Regions from separate parts of the Streptomyces sp. BB1-1-1 genome, predicted to be linked through region 2. Evidence: riboswitches for the same ligand, from Rfam matches in the RefSeq annotation. Region 2 holds a riboswitch; the other holds the start of a gene.
What was found. Region 2 has a riboswitch for glycine ahead of gcvP (aminomethyl-transferring glycine dehydrogenase). Riboswitches for the same ligand answer to the same signal wherever they lie in the genome.

Region 1 (3,401 bases), 4.5 Mb from region 2:
GTCGTCCTCCCAGTGGGTGAGTTCGACGCCGACGAACATGACGGGGTCGGCCGTCTCGACGGCGGCCAGGCAGCGGCGGGCGGTGCGCACGACGCCGACGGCGGCGAATTCGGCGGAGGCCGCGGCCAGGAAGTCCACCGGGTCGTCCTGCCAGTCCGGCTCGAAGAGGCGGACCCGGCCGCCGGACGCGGGCCCGTCCAGCGGGGTGCGGCCGGCCCGGCACAGCTCGGCAACGGCCGGCGGCGGCAGCGGGATGCCGACCACGCCGTCCGGGTTCACGGCGATGCCGACCTGCGGGGGCAGGCCGCGGGCGAACTCCGCGGCGGGGGCGATGGTGTACGCCATCTGCGCGCCGGCGACCTGGCGGAGCTGCTCCTCCGAGCTGAACACCGGCACGTAGGCCTGGCCCTCGATCTCCAGCGAGGGCAGATCGAGGGGGCCGCTGTTCGGGCCGCCGCCGTTCGGCAGGGGTATCCACACGAAGCTGCGGCCGAGCACCTCCACGATCCGGCCGCCGGCGCCCGGCACGCCGAGGGAGGCGGACAGCACCTCCTCCAGCTCGTTGCCGGGCCACCCGCCGTGCGGGTGGGGGTGCGCCTGTGCCGGGAAGTCCATCTGCCTACCTACCGCCTGCCTGGTACCGCTGCTGTGGCTGAAAAGGCTAACCCGTTCGGCCCCGCCGCCCTACGGTGCGTCACCCCGTGAAGGCGATGCGGCGCAGCGTGTCCGCCGCCGCCCGGTCCAGGAGGATCGCCGAGGTGCAGCCGGCGGGCAGGGTGCCCTCGGTCACCGCGCGCAGCAGGCGGGTGTTGGCCGTGCGGTGGCGCAGGAACGCGTACCGCGACACGCCCCGGCCGCGCTCGCGCTGGCCGGCCAGGGCCTCTCCGGCGTCGACGTCGAGCAGCAGCAGGTGCAGGGTGCCGTCACGGCGGCGGGCCTCGCGGGCCAGCCAGCCGCGCACCCAGGCCTGGGTGCCGCAGTCGTGCACGACGACGCCCTCGCCGGAGCGCAGCGCCCTGCGCAGTCCGGCGTAGTGGGCGAGGCGGACGAAGGGGCGGTAGAGCCCGTACGGCAGGAAGCGCGGCATTCGGCGGTCCCAGCGGTCGCGGGTGTCCTGGGAGTCGATGCGCGGTCCGCGTACGGTGCGCGCCATCAGCGTGGACTTGCCGCTGCCGGGCAGGCCGGTGATCACCACCAGGTCCCGGGGTCCGAAGAGCAGGGCGTGCGGGCTGCGGCCGTCCCGGTCCCGCAGGTCGCGGACGACGGGTGCGGGCAGTTCGGCGCACGCCTCCGGTGCCGGGGCGACGGGCTGCTTGGGCAGCGCGAGACCCGAGGTCGTGGCGTACGCCGTGGTCCTGTTCACCGTGATCGTCCTCCCCTGGGGCGGTTCACGAGTCACCATCCCCGTCGAGTGTAAAGAGAAGGTAATGCGCAGGTCTCGCGTTTTCGTGCGCTTACTGCCACAGGCCGGTTACAGATCACGGTCTGCCATGGATCGGCCGGGCGTGCAATGATGGCGGCGCCAACTGCATACCGGCCGTTTGAATCCGCGCGGGAGAGTCCCCGGCCGCGCCGGGGCGCCGAAGGAGCAAGTCCCTCCCTTGAATCTCTCAGGCACCGTTACCGCGTGGGCGAGGCACATCTGAAAAGCGGGCCGCCCCTCGACGGGCTGCCCCACCCAAGGTGCAAGTCCTGGTCGCCGTACTCCGGTGGTCGTGGCGAACCTCTCAGGTTTCGATGACAGATGGGGAGGATCGACCTCGCCACGTCCTGTCCTGGGAGACGACCGACCGATGAGCAGTACAGAACTCCGCCGTACCGCGCTCGATGCCACGCATCGCGCGCTGGGCGCGACGATGACCGACTTCGCCGGCTGGGACATGCCCCTGCGCTACGGCTCCGAGCGCGACGAGCACGTCGCGGTGCGCACCCGGGCCGGGCTCTTCGACCTCTCGCACATGGGTGAGATCACGGTCACCGGTGCGCACGCCGCCGAGCTGCTGAACTTCGCGCTGGTCGGCAACATCGGCAGCGTGAAGCCGGGCCGCGCCCGCTACACCATGATCTGCCGCGAGGACGGCGGCATCCTGGACGACCTGATCGTCTACCGGCTGGGCGAGACCGAGTACATGGTGGTCGCCAACGCCTCCAACGCCCAGGTCGTGCTGGACGCGCTGACCGAGCGGGCCGCCGGCTTCGACGCCGAGGTGCGCGACGACCGCGACGCCTACGCGCTGCTCGCCGTACAGGGCCCGGAGTCCCCGGGCATCCTCGCCTCGCTCACCGACGCCGACCTGGACGGCCTGAAGTACTACGCCGGGCTGCCCGGCACGGTCGCGGGCGTCCCGGCGCTCATCGCGCGCACCGGCTACACCGGCGAGGACGGCTTCGAGCTGTTCGTGAAGCCGGAGCACGCCGTGGAGCTGTGGCAGGCGCTGACCAAGGCGGGCGAGGGCGCCGGGCTGGCCCCGTGCGGCCTCTCCTGCCGGGACACGCTCCGCCTGGAGGCGGGCATGCCGCTGTACGGGCACGAGCTGACGACCGCGCTGACGCCCTTCGACGCCGGGCTCGGCCGGGTGGTGAAGTTCGAGAAGGAGGGCGACTTCGTCGGGCGCGCCGCGCTGACCGAGGCCGCTTCCCGGGCTGAGCAGAACCCGCCCCGCGTCCTGGTCGGCCTGGTCGCCGAGGGCCGCCGGGTCCCGCGCGCCGGGTACCGGGTCGTCGCCGGCGGCGAGGTCGTCGGCGAGGTCACCTCCGGCGCGCCGTCCCCGACGCTGGGCAAGCCGATCGCCATGGCGTACGTCGACCCAGCGCACGCGGCGCCGGGCACCGCGGGTGTCGGCGTGGACATCCGGGGCAGCCACGAACCGTACGAGGTCGTGGCGCTGCCGTTCTACAAGCGCCAGAAGTAGACACTGCACACTGACACCGGGCGGCGGGGCCCTGTCGTCCCGCGCGCGCCCTCGCTGCTCACCAGCGGTGTCAGCAGTCCCCTCATCAGCAGCCCCCTTCACCAGCACTCCCTCGCGTACAGGAGAATTCAGGCCATGAGCAACCCCCAGCAGCTGCGCTACAGCAAGGAGCACGAGTGGCTGTCGGGCGCCGAGGACGGCGCCTCGACGGTCGGCATCACGGAGCACGCGGCCAACGCGCTCGGTGACGTGGTCTTCGTCCAGCTCCCCGAGGTCGGCGACTCGGTGACCGCGGGCGAGACCTGCGGCGAACTGGAGTCCACCAAGTCGGTCTCCGACCTGTACTCCCCCGTCTCCGGCGAGATCACCGAGGTCAACGAGGACGTCGTCAACGACCCGTCGCTGGTGAACTCCGCGCCCTTCGAGGGCGGCTGGCTGTTCAAGGTGCGCGTCACGGACGAGCCGGCCGACCTGCTCTCCGCCGACGAG
Region 2 (3,401 bases):
GCAGCTGCCCGAACTCGGACCAGGTGACCGGCTCCATCTCGGTGGTCGCGTTGAGCTTCATGGTGCAGGAGCCCAGCGGGATCATGCCGCGGTCCAGCGCGTAGTCGCGGTCGGCGAGGCGGCGCAGGTAGCGCAGCATCGCGGTCTCGGAGCGGTGCTGGTGGAAGACGGGGTGGGTGAGGAAGTCGTCGGTGCGCAGCAGCGCCTCGGGGAGCGTCTCCTCGGTCGCCGCGTCCAGCGCCTCGATGTCGCCCTCGACGCCGAAGGCGTTCCACACGCCGCCGACCTGGGCGCGCGTGGTGGTCTCGTCGCAGGCGAACGACAGGTGGTCGGCGTCGACGAGCCGCAGGTTGATGCCGTTCTCGCGGGCGGCGTGGACGATCGCGTCGGCCCGGCCGGGCACCCGCACGGTGACCGTGTCGAAGTAGGCGCCGTGCACGACCTCGACGCCACCGGCCGCGAGGCCCGCGGCGGTGATCGAGGCGTACCGGTGGGTGCGGCGCGCGATGGCCCGCAGCCCCTCGGGCCCGTGGTATACGGCGTACATGCCGGCCATCACGGCGAGCAGCACCTGCGCGGTGCAGATGTTGCTGGTGGCCTTCTCGCGGCGGATGTGCTGCTCGCGGGTCTGCAGGGCGAGGCGGTAGGCCTTGTTGCCGTCGGCGTCCACGGAGACGCCGACCAGGCGGCCGGGCAGGCTGCGGGCGAACTTCTCGTGCACCGCCATGTAGCCGGCGTGCGGCCCGCCGAAGCCCATCGGCACACCGAAGCGCTGCGTCGTGCCGATGGCGATGTCCGCGCCCAGCTCGCCGGGCGAGGTGAGCAGCGTCAGGGCGAGCAGGTCGGCGGCGACGGTGACCAGGGCGCCGAGTTCGTGCGCCCGGTCGATCACCGGCTTGATGTCGCGGACGGCACCGGAGGCGCCCGGGTACTGGATCAGGACGCCGTTGATGTCCCGCTCGGCGACCTCGGCGGGGATGCCCTCGCTCAGGTCGGCGACGACGACCTCGACGCCGGTCGGCTCGGCGCGGGTCTGGATCACGGCGATGGTCTGCGGCAGGGCGTCCGCGTCGACCAGGAACAGGCCCTTCTTGTTCTTGCCCATGCGCCGGGAGAGCGCCATCGCCTCGGCGGCCGCGGTGCCCTCGTCGAGCAGCGAGGCGCCGGAGGTGGGCAGGCCGGTGAGCTCGGCGACCATCGTCTGGAAGTTCAGCAGGGCCTCGAGACGGCCCTGGGAGATCTCCGGCTGGTACGGCGTGTACGCGGTGTACCAGGCCGGGTTCTCCATGACGTTGCGCAGGATGACCGGCGGGGTGAAGGTGCGGTAGTAGCCGAGGCCGATCATGGAGTCGAGGACCTGGTTGCGGTCGGCCAGGGAGCGCAGCTCGGCCAGCACCTCGGCCTCGGAGCGCGCACCGGGCAGGTCCAGCGCGTCGGCGTTCTTGATCACATCCGGCACCGCGGCGGCCGTCAGCTCGTCGAGCGAGCCGTAACCGACCTGCGCGAGCATCTTGGCCCGTTCCTCGTGGTCGGGGCCGATGTGGCGCTGCTCGAACGGCATGGCCTGTTCGAGTTCGGAGAGCGGGGTGCGATGGGCGGTCATTGCGGAGGCCTCCTGGTCTGACGACCTTCGAGGGGCACCACGGCGCGGGTACCCGTACGGCCTCCCCCTCTGTCATCTCAACCTGAGAGCTTCACCGGGCGGGCCCGAGGGCGCTCCCGGCTTTCACCGTCGGTGAGAGCGGAAGCCGTCGACACCCGCCCTGCTTTCCAGAGTGACCTCGTCCGTGCGGTACGTGAGCCTGAGAGATTCCGGGGAGGATTTGCTCCTTCGGCGCCTCCGATGGTGTCCGGAGGACTCTCCCGCGCGGGGTCAGCAGCCGTTTGCCAGCGTACCAGCGAGGCCGACGCACGAACCTTCGAGTGGCCGACCGGCCATATGTGCTCTTTTGTAGTACTACGGATGATTTCGGCGGCTGGTGGGTCGGCTGGTGCGCGACCCCAGTGCGACCAAGTGGAGGGCCCCGTGCGTACCGACATCGACCCGCGCAACCTGATCGGCCGCAAGGCGTTCGACCGCAACGGCACCCGGATCGGCACCGTCGACGAGGTCTATCTCGACGACGCCACCGGCGTCCCCGAGTGGGCGGCCATACGCACCGGCCTGTTCAGCCGGGACGCCTTCGTGCCCCTGGAGCCGAGCGAGCTGCTCGACGGCGCCTTGCGCGTGCCCTTCGACCGGGCCCTGATCAAGGAGGCCCCCGACTTCGGCGTCGGCCGCCACCTCTCGCCGGAGCAGGAACTCCAGCTCTACCACCACTACGGTCTCGACGTCGCCGCTCCGCCCCCGCTCCCCGACCACGACTTCGGCAAGCTGGCGGGCCGGGGCAAGGAAGAGGGCTGACGCCGCCGATCTCCTGCGACCTGATCCGCCGGACAGGGCGCGGTCCTAGCCGGGGGCCAGACGCGCCGACCCCGCCGGACCAGTCTCCCCGCCGAGGTCCGGGCCGGCCTCCGTGGTCGTCGGCCCGCCCTCCCCGGGTCTTCGCGGCACGGCCGGGACCAGCGGCAGCGGTTCCGCCGGCGTCAGGTCCGGGTCGTCCACCGGGAAGGTCCGCACCCGGCCGGTCTCCGAGTACGGCGTCTCGAACCGCACGGTCACCCGCCCCAGCCCGCTGCCCTGCACCCACCCGTGCCCGTACGCCACGTGCCGCACGTCGTGCCCCGACGGCCACCGGCGCTCGGGGGCGGGGGCCGGCCGGTCCTCCTGGACGGGCTCGGCGTCGGGCTCCTCGGCGACTTCGTCGACCCGCTCCCCCGCCGCCTGTGCGAACAGGTCCTCCTGCGTGTAGTCGGCGAGCCCGCTGACGCCGACCCCGAGCAGCCGCACGCCGCCGGTGGTGTCCACGGAGTCCAGCAGCCGGGCCGCGGCCTCCCGCACCACCCCCGGGTCGTCCGTGGGCCCGCGCAGCGTCTCGGAGCGCGTCAGTGTGGAGAAGTCGTACCTGCGCACCTTGAGCACGATGGTCCGCCCGGACAGCCCGGAGCCGCGCAGCCGCCGCACGCACCGGTCGGCCAGCCGCCCCACCTCCACACCGACCCGCACCCGGTCGTGGATGTCCACGTCGTAGGTGTCCTCGACCGACACCGACTTGGTCTCCCGCTCGGCCACCACGGGTCGCTCGTCGAGGGCCAGGGCCATGGCGTACAGGGCGTGCCCGTGCGCCTTGCCCAGCAGCCGTACGAGCTCGTCCTCGCCCGCCTCGGCGATGTCGCCCACCGTGGTGATCCCGGCCCGCCGCAGATGGTCTCCCGTGGCCGGTCCCACGCCGGGCAGCGTCCGCACGGTCATCGGCTCCAGCATGGCCCGCTCCGTCCCCGGCGGGATCAGGACCAGCCCG

Region 1: it holds a riboswitch for glycine, as region 2 does, so the genes downstream of both, gcvT (glycine cleavage system aminomethyltransferase GcvT) here and gcvP (aminomethyl-transferring glycine dehydrogenase) in region 2, are expected to answer to the same signal.

What each region holds. Positions count from the first base shown of each region.
Region 1 is NZ_CP134203.1:2,639,167-2,642,567, forward strand. Features, by position in the region: gene RI578_RS12085 (enhanced serine sensitivity protein SseB) at 1-615, opposite strand, end outside; gene RI578_RS12090 (AAA family ATPase) at 695-1,363, opposite strand; glycine riboswitch at 1,543-1,636, shown strand; gene gcvT (glycine cleavage system aminomethyltransferase GcvT) at 1,794-2,912, shown strand; gene gcvH (glycine cleavage system protein GcvH) at 3,048-3,401, shown strand, end outside.
Region 2 is NZ_CP134203.1:7,137,268-7,140,668, reverse strand. Features, by position in the region: gene gcvP (aminomethyl-transferring glycine dehydrogenase) at 1-1,603, opposite strand, end outside; glycine riboswitch at 1,781-1,876, opposite strand; gene RI578_RS32695 (PRC-barrel domain-containing protein) at 2,027-2,404, shown strand; gene RI578_RS32690 (DNA polymerase IV) at 2,450-3,401, opposite strand, start outside.